DNA from 2 places in the Streptomyces sp. Pv4-95 genome. Region 2 is predicted to be linked to the other one. Evidence: riboswitches for the same ligand, from Rfam matches in the RefSeq annotation. Region 2 holds a riboswitch; the other holds the start of a gene.
The links. Region 2 has a riboswitch for thiamine pyrophosphate ahead of QOM21_RS10790 (thiamine ABC transporter substrate binding subunit). Riboswitches for the same ligand answer to the same signal wherever they lie in the genome.

Region 1 (7,026 bases), 1.6 Mb from region 2:
CGGCCTCCTTCCAGGCCGCCTGGCTGCTCAACGGCGGCCAGAAGTCCGACATGGACCGCCTGGAGGACCACCACCTCCAGTGGATGGCCCGCCTGGACGCCGTGATGGAGGAGGACGGGCATCTGCTCGTGCACTCCGACACCACCGCCTACCTCGAATACGGCGACTCCATCGAGGCCGTCAACGACACCGTCCACGACGTGCTCACCCGCAGCGACGCGGACGAAGTGTGGGATCTGTTCCGCAAGTTCACCAAGCGCTTCGCCTTCCGCGACGAGACCGGCTCGCAGGCGGTGCGCGAACTGCTGGACGCCTACGGCGGCACGCGCGTCGTCCACGGCCACAGCCCCATCCCGTATCTGCTGGGTGAGGTCGGCGGGGAGGACGGCGAGAGCGACGGTGTCGCCGTCGACGGCCCGCATGTCTACGCCGACGGCCTCGCCATCGCCATGGACGGTGGCGTCACGATGGCCGGAAAACTGCTGGTCGTTCAACTTCCGCTGGCCGACTGAGCGTTATCCGCGCAGGTCTGCGCCGGGCCGGGGACGTACGGCGGCCCGGCGGGCCGGGGCCGATCCGGTAATGGACTGGCTCAATTTCCGGAAACACCCTGTAACCCCGTGCCAAAAACGCTCTACCATCGGTCTATCCGTAGCAGGCTCTCCTCCGTTTCCGCCCACCGCCCGGCCACGCCGGCCCGTACGGCCCTACGGAGCATCGGGGGATGCACATGAACAGCGCTCCGCACCTGCTGAATGAGGACCGCGAGGAATTCGCGCGGATCCTTGATGACGCGCTGCGTACCGCCGAATACCGCCCGGACCACCTCGCTTCCGACGCGGGCAACGACCTCGACACCGAACAGCTGCGCACGATGGCCCTCGGCGCCACCAGCGCCATCGCCGCCTGCGCGACGGCTGAATACCAACGCTATGTGGAACTCCGCACCGCACTGCGGGCGGCACCGTCCGCGGTGTCGGCCGAAGCGGCGGACGGCCAGGAGGACGCGGCAGCCGGGCAGGAGCACGTTCCGGCCACGGCCGCGATCGAGGCCCCGGGGACGGCAGGCGCGGGGCTGGCCGCCATGATCGCCGTCCTCGCACCGGTCCTCGCCGGCATCGCCGCCATCCTCTTCCTCCTCATCGGCTACGTCCTGCGCGCCTTCGGCCCGGACCAGGCCGCGGCGCGCCCGCTGATCAGCGTCGGCTGGATCTTCGCCGCGCTCACCGCGACGGGCGCCCTGATCGCCATGGGCGGCCTCGTCGTCACGGCGCTGCGCAACGGCTCGTCGTCCGCACCCGACGTGAGAGAGGACGCGGCGGACGAGGAACTCCACCGCGCACACGACGAGTGGCGGCACGCCCTCCTGGAGCGCGGCCTGCTGCCGTTCCTCCGCGAGGCGCGCAGCGACACCGCACGGGGCCCGGATCCCGACCCTTCGCGTTACGTCCCCCGGCCGCACTCCGAGCCCAAGAGCCGCATCCCCACCCTGGGCTACTCCCGCCCCGACTTCACCAGCCCCGACAGCGGCTCCGCCTCGCGCCCCCGCTACTCCAGCCCCGACTTCACCAGCCCCGAATACGGCGGCCCGGACCACAGCCCGGAATAACAACCGCGCACGGCCGGCGCCCGTTCGCCGGGTCCGCTCTTCCTCTGCCCAGGGGCCCTCCCCGGGACGGCAACCCCAACGGCCCGCCATTCACACCCGCGTGGATTCCGCCAATGCCCACGGAGATCCCCTCGGCACCGACCGAATTCCCGCTCCTGATCCGGCGCGAACACGACGGCATCCTCCGCCCAGAGTTCGCGACGGCCTCGGGATGCCTTTCACGGTGAGCGCCTGAGGGCGCATATGATGGCAGGCGCGCTCATTTCCGTACGCAGCGGGCGTTAAGAAATCAGCTCAATGATCCCAACTGATACGCAGAATGCGGCGCCTTGATTTCTCTTTCGGGGCGCCGCACCTCAACACCCTTAACGATGCGCCCTGGCCAGCGACGCCGAAGCGCCGTCGCCGGATGGGGAAGCTTCCGGCGACGGCGCTCGGTTGGTTCGGGTCGGGTCGCAGCAGGGGTCAGTCGGCGAGGGGCAGGTAGACGCGATTGCCTGCTGCTGCGAATTCCTTGGACTTCTCTGCCATGCCGGCCTCGGGGTCGATCGCCAGGTCGCCGCCGTGTTCGCGGCGGATGTCCTGGGAGATCTTCATGGAGCAGAACTTCGGGCCGCACATCGAGCAGAAGTGGGCCGTCTTCGCCGGTTCCGCGGGCAGCGTCTGGTCGTGGAAGGACCGGGCGGTGTCCGGGTCGAGGGCCAGGTTGAACTGGTCCTCCCAGCGGAACTCGAAGCGGGCGTCGGAGAGCGCGTCGTCCCATTCCTGGGCGCCTGGGTGGCCCTTGGCGAGGTCCGCCGCATGGGCCGCGATCTTGTAGGTGATGACGCCGGTCTTGACGTCGTCGCGGTCCGGCAGGCCCAGGTGCTCCTTGGGCGTGACGTAGCAGAGCATCGCGGTGCCCCACCAGGCGATCATCGCGGCACCGATACCGGAGGTGATGTGGTCGTAGGCGGGCGCGATGTCGGTGGTCAGCGGGCCGAGGGTGTAGAACGGCGCCTCTTCGCAGATCTCCTGCTGGAGGTCGATGTTCTCCTTGATCTTGTGCATCGGGACGTGTCCCGGGCCCTCGATCATCGTCTGGACACCGTGCCGCTTGGCGATGGTGTTCAGCTCCCCGAGAGTGCGCAGCTCGGCGAACTGCGCCTCGTCGTTGGCGTCCGCGATGGAGCCGGGGCGCAGGCCGTCACCGAGTGAGTAGGTGACGTCGTAGGAGGCGAGGATGTCGCAGAGTTCCTCGAAGTGCGTGTAGAGGAAGGACTCCTGGTGGTGCGCCAGGCACCAGGCGGCCATGATCGAGCCGCCCCGCGAGACGATGCCGGTCTTGCGGCGGGCCGTGAGGGGCACGTAACGGAGCAGCACGCCGGCGTGCACCGTCATGTAGTCGACGCCCTGTTCGGCCTGCTCGATGACGGTGTCCTTGTAGATCTCCCAGGTCAGCTCCTCGGCCTTGCCGTCGACCTTCTCCAGTGCCTGGTAGAGGGGGACGGTGCCGATGGGGACGGGGGAGTTGCGCAGCACCCACTCGCGCGTGGTGTGGATGTTGCGGCCGGTGGAGAGGTCCATGACCGTGTCGGCGCCCCACTGGGTCGCCCAGGTCATCTTGTCCACCTCCTCCTCGATCGAGGAGGTGACCGCGGAGTTGCCGATGTTGGCGTTCACCTTCACCAGGAAGTTCTTGCCGATGATCATCGGCTCGATCTCCGGGTGGTTGATGTTGGCCGGCAGCACCGCGCGTCCCGCCGCGATCTCGTCGCGCACGAACTCGGGCGTGACGTTCTCGCGGATGGCGACGTACTCCATCTCCGCGGTGACCTCCCCGCGCTGCGCGTACGCGAGCTGGGTGACGGCGGCGCCGTCCCGGCCGCGGCGCGGCAGACGGGGGCGGCCCGGGAAGACCGCATCGAGGTTCTTGAGGCCGCCGCGCGGCGAGGTGTGCTTGAGGCCGTCGTCCTCCGGCCGCAGCGGCCGGCCCGCGTACTCCTCGGTGTCGCCCCGCGAGACGATCCAGTTCTCCCGCAGCGGCGCGAGACCGCGGCGGACGTCGGTCTCGATCTGGGGATCGGTGTACGGACCTGACGTGTCGTAGAGCGTCACGTCCTTGCCGTTGGTGAGGTGCACCTTCCGGACCGGGACCCGAAGGTCGGGCCGCGAACCGGAGACATAGCCCTTGTGCCAGCCGATCGTCGGCTCGACGCCGTCGCCGGCACCGTTTTCGGGCGTGCGTGCATCCTGCAGAGTCATATTGACCCAACTCCCTACGCCGGCATTACCCGGTAACAGGTTCGGCGGTCGACGCAGCGATTTCCCGTGGGTTGCGTTCCGGCGTCTGCCGGACGTCCCGCGGAGGTCAGCGCCCTCTCAGCCCGGTGCTCCGAGCTCCCGCGATTGCAAAGTGCCACCACGGTAGCTGCCGATGCGGCGCGGTGGCCAGGGGGCCCCTGGGTTCTTGCGATGATCGGGCGGTGAGCAGCCAGGAGCCCCATACGCATTCCCACGCGCACGGCCACGCGCCTGCCGCGCCGGTGTCCCGTCATCTGCGCAAGGTCATCGCGGCCGTGCTGATCCCGTTCGCCGTCGCGGTGGTCGTCGGTCTGGCCGTGCTCTGGCCCGGCGGCGCGCCCTCTCACAAACCGTCCGGTGTGGGCTTCGACCAGCCCACCGAGCAGGCGACGGTGCTCCAGGTGGACAAGGTCAACTGCGCCGACGTCCATGCCGAGCAGCAGCCGCAGCCCACGCCGCCGCCGGGGCAGCCACCGAGCGGGGGGTCGACGACCGGCAAGGACTGCGAGCAGGTGACGATCAAGGTCACCACGGGCGAGAACGCCGGGCGGACGTTCCAGACGGTGGTGACCCCGGACGCCTCGCGGCACTACACGACCGGGCAGGACGTGGTGGTCGCGTACTCCCCCAAGGCGCCCAAGGATCTGCAGTACTCGGTCAGCGACGTCGACCGGAGCTTCCCGATGTGGGTGCTCGCCGCGATCTTCGCGTTCGCGGTCGTGGCCGTAGGACGACTGCGCGGGGTTCTCGCGCTGGTGGCGCTGCTGGCGAGCTTCGGCGTGCTGACGCTGTTCATCCTCCCGGCCATCCTGCAGGGCTCCAATCCGCTGGTCGTGGCGGTGGTCGGGGGCAGCGCGATCATGCTGATCGCGCTCTATCTGTGCCACGGGCTGACCGCCAGAACGTCGGTCGCCGTACTCGGGACGCTCGCCTCACTGCTGCTGATCGGCCTGCTCGGGTCGGTGTTCGTCGGCTGGGCGCTGCTGACCGGTAACACCGACGACACCACCGGGCTGGTGCACGGCCTGTACCCGGACATCGAGATCCGGGGCCTGCTGCTGGCGGGGATCATCATCGGCTCGCTGGGTGTGCTCGACGATGTGACGGTGACCCAGACCGCCGCGGTCTGGGAGCTGAAGGAGGCCAATCCGTCGGCGAGTTGGCGCACGCTCTACAGCGCGGCGATGCGCATCGGACGGGATCACATCGCGTCCGTCGTCAACACGCTGGTGCTGGCCTACGCGGGCGCCGCACTGCCGCTGTTTTTGCTGTTCTCGATCGCACAGAGCGATGTGGGGACCGTCGCCACGAGCGAGGTGGTCGCGGAGGAGATCGTGCGCACGCTGGTGGGCAGCATCGGGCTCGTCGCCTCGGTGCCGCTGACGACGCTGCTCGCGGCGATGGTCGTCTCCGCGGACCGCAAGGGGCAGAGCACGGCGGCGCCCGGCACCGCACCGGACACCGGCGCCTCCTCACCGGGCGCTGCCGACGGCTTCGGGGCACAGCGAAGCGCCGCGCGGGGGCGGTCCGGACGGCGCGGGTCGCGGGGCAGGCGCCGAAAGCAGTGAGGACCGGCACGGCCGGGTCGGCGGGGCATGACCGACTGGGCCGGCCCTTCGGGGCATCAGCCGGCCGGCGCCTCCGTGAGGATCCGGTCCAGTACGGCCTCCAGCGTGTCGAAGACCTCTTCCTTGCCGAGCGGCACCAACCGGTCCGTCCGGTCCAGGAAGGCGACCAGCGGGGGCGCGCTGACCCGGAACAGGGCCTTCTCCGCACCGACTTGGAGGCTGATGAAGATGTCGCTGAGGTGCTCCGCGGAGGACGGTTCGATGCGCACATCGCCCTCACCGGACGGCCGGCTCAGCCCGTCCAGAAGCAGTTCGCGGCTGAAAGCCCAGGTCACGGGCACATCACCGGGGAGATCGAAGGTGAGCCGGACGGCGTACGGATCGGCGCTGTCGAAATCCAGCTCCACCGGGATCCGGAACGCGAGCTCCTCCGAGACGAGAAAGCTCATGATCACTTCTGCCTGAACTGTGTCGGTCATCAACCACTGCCCCGCACTTGATCGGAGATGGCCGGGAATCGTCCCCCGAAGCCCTATTGACGCCATCGTCTGTCACGTGCAAGCAGATCACAAGGAGTGAGTTTTCAGATACTGATAGAGAAGGCGAGTGTCGTTAGTGTCGCCTCCGCCATTTTCCGTAGTCGGCTCGTCACGTTACGCAATCGATGCAGCTCGGAGACCGGAAGAGAAACCGCCAGGGTGGCGGCCGCGGTACCGACCTGGATGGGGATCGCCGAACAGACGGTGCCCAGGGCATATTCCTGATGCTCGAAAGCGGCTTGACCGCGACGCACCGTATCCAAACGGTGCAGCAGATCGTCCTCTGATCGCACGGAAAATGGCGTTATGGACTGCACTGGATATCGGGACAAATGCTCCTTACGGGCGTTTTCGTCCAACTGCGCGAGCAGGCATTGTCCGATCGCATGTGCGTGCGCGGTGGTGCGGAAGTCCACCCACTCCTCGACCGGCGGCCGATCCGGCTCGTCGGTCACCGCCACTACTTCCACTTCACCCTCGCGGTAGACGGCGAAGTAGACGGCGGCGCCCAATTCCCGTCCGGCCATGGCCAGCGCCTCGGCGATATGGACGCGCTGCCGGCGCCGGGCGCCGACCTGGCCGATGGCCTCGGCCGCCTCCCCGAACACGAAGACGCCGTTCTCGCGGCGCAGATATCCCTCGTGGGTCAGGGTCCGCAGCAGGTGATAGGTCGTCGGGAGGGGGAGGCCGATCTCCCGGGCGAGTTGCTTCGCGGGTGCTCCGTCGGGGTGCGCGCTCACCGCCTCCAGCAGACGAAGTGCGCGCTGCACCGATCCGATCAGCGTGGGGTGAGAAGCGGATTCGCCGTTCACAATTGCCAACGCCAACCCCCAGGTTCTGTCCCCTTGGGGCACGGAGCCCCGTCGCGGGACCCTCTCCCGCGCCGCGCGCGTCTCCCAGCGCCCCGTCGGCGACGCCCTGTCGGCCGCCGCTTCCGGTATTTTCCGGAACTTTCCGTCCGGAAGACGCCTGCGCCCCGAACTCTAGCCGGGCCGATCGAAGCCGTAGCCCGAATGGCTGGGGAGTT
Region 2 (7,026 bases):
AAGGAGGAGGGCAAGCCCGAGGCCGCCCTTCCGAAGATCGTCGAGGGTCGCGTCAACGGCTTCTTCAAGGAGAACACGCTGCTCGCGCAGCCGTTCGCCAAGGACAACAAGAAGACCGTCCAGAAGGTTCTGGACGAGGCCGGTGTCACGCTGAAGCGCTTCGCGCGCATCCGCGTCGGCGCCTGAGCCTGCCGCGAAGTCAGCGAATGACCTGCGACCCCGCTAGGGTCGTACGCAGTCGGCCGCTCACCGGCCGGCCGCAGATGTGACGAGGAGGCCATTGCCGCACAGGGATCTGACCCAGACCCACGGCAATGGCCTTCTTCGTATGTGCACGAGGAGAGCTCAATGAATCACGGTGCCGATGGCGCGGACACGGACAAAGCCGTTCACGGCGGCAGGCAACGCTTCCTGCTGAAGCTGTCGGGCGAGGCATTCGCCGGCGGCGGCGGACTGGGCGTCGACCCCGACGTCGTGCACGCCATGGCCCGCGAGATCGCTGCCGTGGTGCGTGAGGGATACGAGATCGCCATCGTGATCGGCGGCGGCAACTTCTTCCGCGGCGCCGAACTCCAGCAGCGCGGCATGGACCGGGCACGCTCCGACTACATGGGCATGCTCGGCACGGTCATGAACTGCCTGGCCCTCCAGGACTTCCTGGAGAAGGAGGGCATCGACTCCCGCGTCCAGACCGCCATCACCATGGGCCAGGTCGCGGAGCCGTACATCCCGCTGCGCGCGGTGCGCCACCTGGAGAAGGGCCGGGTCGTCATCTTCGGCGCCGGTATGGGCATGCCGTACTTCTCCACTGATACCACCGCCGCCCAGCGCGCCCTGGAGATCGACGCAGAGGCCATGCTGATGGGCAAGAACGGCGTGGACGGGGTCTACGACTCCGACCCCAAGAAGAACCCGGACGCGGTCAAGTTCGACGCCCTCGAATACGGCGAGGTCATCACCCGCGACCTGAAGATCGCCGATGCCACCGCCATCACGCTGTGCCGCGACAACAAGCTCCCGATCCTCGTCTTCGAACTGCTCGCCGAGGGCAACATCGCGCGCGCGGTGAAGGGTGAGAAGATCGGCACGCTCGTCAGCGATCAGGGCACCCGGGCCTGACGGCCCCAACTGCCGTGATTCCGTACGGGCATCGGCCTGTACGGGCGGCAACTCCCGGCCGGGGGAAGACCCCGGTACGGGGATGGACAACCGCCTGCCGGTCGGACACCGTGCAGGAGAAGACGCGCGGCAGGGGCGAGGCTCTGCTTCTTACCGATATGACCAGGAGCAAGTGGTGATCGAAGAGATCCTCCTCGAGGCCGAGGAGAAGATGGAGAAGGCCGTCGTGGTCGCCAAGGAGGACTTCGCCGCGATTCGCACCGGGCGTGCGCACCCGGCGATGTTCAACAAGATCGTGGCGGACTACTACGGCGCCATGACGCCGATCAACCAGCTGGCGTCGTTCTCGGTGCCCGAGCCGCGGATGGCCGTGGTGACCCCGTTCGACAAGAGCGCGATGCGCAACATCGAGCAGGCCATTCGCGACTCCGACCTCGGCGTCAACCCGAGCAACGACGGCAACATCATCCGTGTGACGTTCCCCGAACTCACCGAGGAGCGTCGCCGGGAGTACATCAAGGTCGCCAAGACCAAGGGCGAGGACGCGAAGATCTCGATTCGCAGCGTGCGCCGCAAGGCCAAGGAAACCCTCGACAAGCTCGTCAAGGACAAGGAGTCCGGCGAGGACGAGGTGCGCCGCGCGGAGAAGGAGCTCGACGACACCACCGCGAAGTACGTCGCGCAGGTGGACGAGCTGCTCAAGCACAAGGAATCCGAGCTCCTCGAGGTCTGATGAACGAGTCATCCTGGGGGGCCCCGCCCGGCGCCGGTCGCTGGGGACCACCCGATCAGGGCCCGGCCGCCGCACTGCGCGGCGCCGCGCCCCCCGCCCCGGCGGGTCCCGTGCACGACGCGGGCGACGCGGCGCAGACTCGGCCCATGCCCATCGTGCCCGACGCAGGCGGACACCAGGACGACGACCGGGACCCCCGGGACATCCGGGACGACCGGGATCACCGGGACGACCGGGGGGCTGCTCGGCTGAGCGGCCCCCTGTTCCGCGACGAAAAGCCGCAGGAGCCCATGCCCACCTCTTTCCCCGGTTCTCCCGGGCCCGAGAGCTCGCAGGACCGAGAGAAGCCGCAGAAGAAGAGCGCGGGCCGCAATCTGCGCGCCGCGATAGGAGTCGGTGTCGGCCTCGGCGTGGTCATCGCCGCCTCCCTCTTCGTCTACAAGCCCCTGTTCATCGGCGTGATAGCGATCGCCGTGGTCGTGGGCCTGTGGGAGCTGACCTCGCGGCTGGCGGAGCGCAAGGACATCCGCGTACCGCTGGTGCCGCTCGCGATCGGCGGCACCGCCATGGTGATCGCCGGGTATGTGCGGGGCGCCGAGGGCGCGTGGGTGGCGATGTCGCTCACCGCGCTGGCCGTCCTGGTCTGGCGGATGACGGACGCGCCCGAGAACTACCTGCGGGACGTCACCGCCGGGATCTTCGCGGCGTTCTACGTCCCGTTCCTCGCGACGTTCGTGGCCCTGATGCTCGCCGCCGAGGACGACGGCCCGCAGCGGGTGCTGACGTTCCTGCTGCTGACGGTCGTCAGCGACACCGGCGCGTACGCGGTCGGCTGGCGCTTCGGCAAGACCAAGCTCGCGCCGCGCATCAGCCCCGGCAAGACCCGCGAGGGACTCCTCGGCGCGGTGGCCTTCGCGATGGTCGCCGGCGCGCTGTGCATGGAGTTCCTGATCCAGGACGGTGCCTGGTGGCAGGGCCTGCTGCTCGGCCTCGCGGTCGCGGCCAGCGCCACCCTCGGCGATCTCGGCGAGTCCATGATCAAGCGCGATCTCGGGATCAAGGACATGGGCACCCTGCTGCCGGGCCACGGCGGCATCATGGACCGCCTCGACTCCTTGCTGCCGACCGCCCCGGTCGTCTGGCTCCTGTTCGTCATCTTCGTGGGCGCCGGCTGACGGGGACGGGCAGGACAACCGGCACGCGGCAGGAAGCGGCTGGAGAGCAGCTTTATGGGAAACCGCCCGGGCGATAGCGCCCGGGCGGTTTCTCGTTGTCCGGGGCGCGGTGGTGCTTCCGGGGGCTTGCCCATGGCGTGCCGGCTGCCCGTGGTCCTGCCCGGGGCCGACCTGGCGCCGCTGTCCGATGAGGCCCGAGGTGGTCACGGCGCCCGGGGTGACGGCCCCCACTCCGCCGGGGACCGGGGCGGTGCGGGCGATCTGCCACACTGGACGGACCATGCCTGCACCCGGAGAACTCACCTTTGTCGCGCCGCGCGGGGCCAAGAAGCCCCCGCGGCACCTTGCCGATCTTGAACCTGCCGAGCGCCGTGAGGCGGTCGCCGCGATCGGTGAGAAGCCCTTTCGTGCCAAGCAGCTGTCGCAGCACTACTTCGCCCGCTACGCGCACGACCCGGCGCAGTGGACCGACATTCCGGCGGCGGCGCGCGAGAAGCTGGCGGCGGAGCTGCTGCCGGACCTGATGAACGTGGTGCGGCACATCTCGTGCGACGACGACACCACCCGCAAGACGCTGTGGAAGCTGCACGACGGCACGCTCGTCGAGTCCGTGCTGATGCGCTACCCGGACCGGGTCACCATGTGCATCTCCTCGCAGGCCGGCTGCGGCATGAACTGCCCGTTCTGCGCCACCGGCCAGGCCGGGCTGGACCGCAACCTCTCGACGGCCGAGATCGTGCACCAGATCGTCGACGGGATGCGGGCGCTGCGCGACGGCGAGGTGCCCGGCGGCCCGGCGCGGCTCTCCAACATCGTCTTCATGGGCATGGGCGAGCCGCTGGCCAACTACAAGCGGGTGGTCGGCGCCATCCGGCGTCTGACGGACCCCGAGCCGGACGGCCTGGGGCTGTCCCAGCGCGGCATCACCGTCTCCACCGTCGGCCTGGTGCCGGCGATGCTGCGGTTCGCCGACGAGGGGTTCAAGTGCCGGCTCGCGGTGTCGCTGCACGCCCCGGACGACGAGCTGCGGGACGAACTGGTGCCCGTCAACACCCGCTGGAAGGTCCGCGAGGTGCTGGACGCGGCCTGGGAGTACGCGGAGAAGTCCGGGCGGCGCATCTCCATCGAGTACGCGCTGATCCGGGACATCAACGACCAGGCGTGGCGCGGTGACCTGCTGGGACGGCTGCTCAAGGGCAAGCGCGTCCATGTCAACCTGATCCCGCTGAACCCGACGCCCGGCTCGAAGTGGACCGCCTCGCGGCCCGAGGACGAGCGGGCCTTCGTGCAGGCCATCGAGGCGCACGGCGTCCCGGTGACCGTGCGGGACACCCGCGGCCAGGAGATCGACGGGGCCTGCGGGCAGCTCGCGGCCTCGGAACGCTGACCGCTCGCTGGTACCGTGTGATCGAACAAATGCACATTCCGACAGGGGAGCGCCACAGCGCTGAGAGTGCGGACGCGTCGTAGTCATACGGTGCCCGCAGACCCTTGAACCTCGCCCGGGTCATTCCGGGTAGGAAGTTCGGTCGTCACTCATGCTGTTGCGCCCCGCCCCGGTCGCTGCCCGGTACGTCCTTCGACGCCCCCGGCGGTGGACCCCGGGCGGGGCCGCGTCTCTTCCTGGCCAGCCAGGAGGAAATCAGTGAGCACCACCAGCAAGGTCATCGCGACCGCCCTCGCCGCCGCGGTCGGTATGAGCGCCCTCGCCGCATGCGGCGGCTCCGGCGGTGGGAGCGACACGGACGCCAAGACCGTGACGCTCGTCAGCCACGACTCCTTCAACGTGTCGAAGTCGGTGCTCGCCGACTTCGAGAAGAAGAGCGGCTACAAGGTCAAGATGCTCAAGGGCGGCGATGCCGGCAAGGCCGTCAACCAGGCGATCCTGTCCAAGGGCAACCCGCAGGGCGATGTGTTCTTCGGCATCGACAACACCCTGCTCTCCCGCGGCCTGGACGAGGGCATCTTCAGCCCGTACAAGGCCAAGGGCCTGGACAGCGTCCCGGGCGAGCTCCAGCTCGACAAGGCCGAGCACCGCGTCACCCCCCTCGACTACGGCGACACCTGCGTCAACTACGACCGCGCCTGGTTCGAGAAGCACAAGATCGCGCCGCCGAAGAGCTTCGACGACCTGATCAAGCCCGAGTACAAGGGGCTGCTGCTGACGGAGAACGCCGCGACGTCCTCGCCGGGCCTCGCCTTCCAGCTCGGCACCATCGCGAAGTACGGCGCCGACGGCTGGCAGGACTACTGGAAGAAGCTCAAGGCCAACGGCGTCGAGGTCGTCGACGGCTGGGAGCAGGCGTACTACGAGCGGTTCACGGGCTCCGCCGCCGCCAAGGGCAAGGGCGACAAGCCGCTGGTGGTCTCCTACGCGTCCAGCCCGCCGGCCGAGGTCCTCGACAAGAAGCCGCAGCCCGAGCAGGCGCCCACCGGCGTCGCGACCGGCACCTGCTTCCGCCAGATCGAGTTCGGCGGCCTGCTCAAGGGCGCGCGGAACGAGAAGGGCGGCAAGGCGCTGCTGGACTTCCTGCTGAGCAAGCAGTTCCAGGAGGACGTGCCGCTGCAGATGTTCGTCAACCCGGCCCGCGAGGACGCCGAGCTGCCCGAGGTGTTCACCAAGTACGGCGCGACGATCGACAAGCCGGCGACGCTCGCCCCCGAGAACATCACCGAGAACCGCGAACAGTGGATCAAGCAGTGGTCCTCGCTCGTTCTGAAGTAGCCCACGGCCGCCGCGGGAACACCGCGCGGGGAACGGCGGTGCGGCTCGGCCTGATGGCCCTGCCGCTCGCCTTCTTCGCGCTGTTCTTCGCCTACCCCGTCGTCTCGATCGTCGGGCGGGGGCTGAAGGACGGCGGGCAGTGGCAGCTCTCCCGGATCGGTGAGGTGATCGGCGACCCGGACCTGCTGCACGTCCTGTGGTTCACCGTCTGGCAGGCGGCCGCCTCCACCGCGCTGACGCTGCTGATCGCGCTGCCCGGCGCGTATGTCTTCGCGCGCTTCGACTTCCCCGGCAAACAGCTGCTGCGGGCCGTCGTGATGGTGCCGTTCGTGCTGCCGACCGTCGTCGTCGGCTCGGCGTTCCTCGCGCTGGTCGGGCGGGGCGGCCTGCTGGACGACCTGTGGGGCGTACGGCTGGACACCTCGGTGTGGGCGATCCTGCTGGCGCATGTCTTCTTCAACTACGCGGTGGTCGTACGGACCGTCGGCGGCCTGTGGGGGCAGCTCGACCCCCGTCAGGAAGAGGCCGCCCGGGTGCTGGGCGCCGGACGGTTCGCGGCCTGGCGGCGGGTGACGCTGCCCGCGCTGGGACCGGCCGTCGCGGCCGCCGCCCTGATGGTCTTCCTCTTCACCTTCACCTCCTTCGGGGTGGTGCAGATCCTGGGCGGCCCCACCTTCTCGACGCTGGAGGTCGAGATCTACCGGCAGACCGCCGACTTCCTGGACCTGCCGACCGCGGCGGTCCTGACCCTGCTCCAGTTCGCCGCGGTCCTCGGCCTGCTGGCGCTGCACGCCTGGACGGTGCGCCGCCGGGAGTCCGCCCTGCGGCTCGTCGACGCGTCGCAGACCGCGCGGCGGCCGCGCGGCGCCGGGCAGTGGGCGCTGCTGTGGAGCACGCTCACCGTCATCGCCGTGCTGCTCATCGCTCCGCTGCTGGTGCTCGCGGAGCGCTCGTTCGCCGGTCCGGACGGCTACAGCACGGTCTTCTACGCGACGCTTCGCTCGGCCGCGACCGCCGACAGCACCTTCGCCGTCGCCCCTCTCGAAGCGCTGTGGAACTCCCTCGGCTACGCGGCCGTCGCGACGCTGATCGCGCTGGTGATCGGCGGTCTGGCGGCCGCCGCCCTGACCCTCCCCGCCTCGCGCCGCCGCGCCGCGGGCAAGGCCCCCGCGGCAGGCCGGCTCGTCCGCGGGTTCGACGCGCTGCTGATGCTGCCGCTCGGGGTCTCGGCGGTGACCGTCGGCTTCGGCTTCCTGATCACGCTCGACCGGCCA

Region 1: linked by a shared signal. The riboswitch ahead of thiC (phosphomethylpyrimidine synthase ThiC) and the one ahead of QOM21_RS10790 (thiamine ABC transporter substrate binding subunit) in region 2 are both predicted to bind thiamine pyrophosphate.

Annotation. Positions count from the first base shown of each region.
Region 1 covers NZ_CP127172.1:4,095,130-4,102,155, forward strand. Annotated here, with positions in the region: gene QOM21_RS17950 (metallophosphoesterase) at 1-512, shown strand, start outside; gene QOM21_RS17955 (hypothetical protein) at 725-1,609, shown strand; gene thiC (phosphomethylpyrimidine synthase ThiC) at 2,075-3,853, opposite strand; TPP riboswitch at 3,848-4,005, opposite strand; gene QOM21_RS17965 (YibE/F family protein) at 4,075-5,460, shown strand; gene QOM21_RS17970 (SsgA family sporulation/cell division regulator) at 5,517-5,939, opposite strand; gene QOM21_RS17975 (IclR family transcriptional regulator) at 6,044-6,814, opposite strand.
Region 2 covers NZ_CP127172.1:2,461,722-2,468,747, reverse strand. Annotated here, with positions in the region: gene tsf (translation elongation factor Ts) at 1-186, shown strand, start outside; gene pyrH (UMP kinase) at 349-1,119, shown strand; gene frr (ribosome recycling factor) at 1,295-1,852, shown strand; gene QOM21_RS10800 (phosphatidate cytidylyltransferase) at 1,852-3,027, shown strand; gene rlmN (23S rRNA (adenine(2503)-C(2))-methyltransferase RlmN) at 3,308-4,414, shown strand; TPP riboswitch at 4,448-4,568, shown strand; gene QOM21_RS10790 (thiamine ABC transporter substrate binding subunit) at 4,673-5,752, shown strand; gene QOM21_RS10785 (ABC transporter permease) at 5,728-7,026, shown strand, end outside.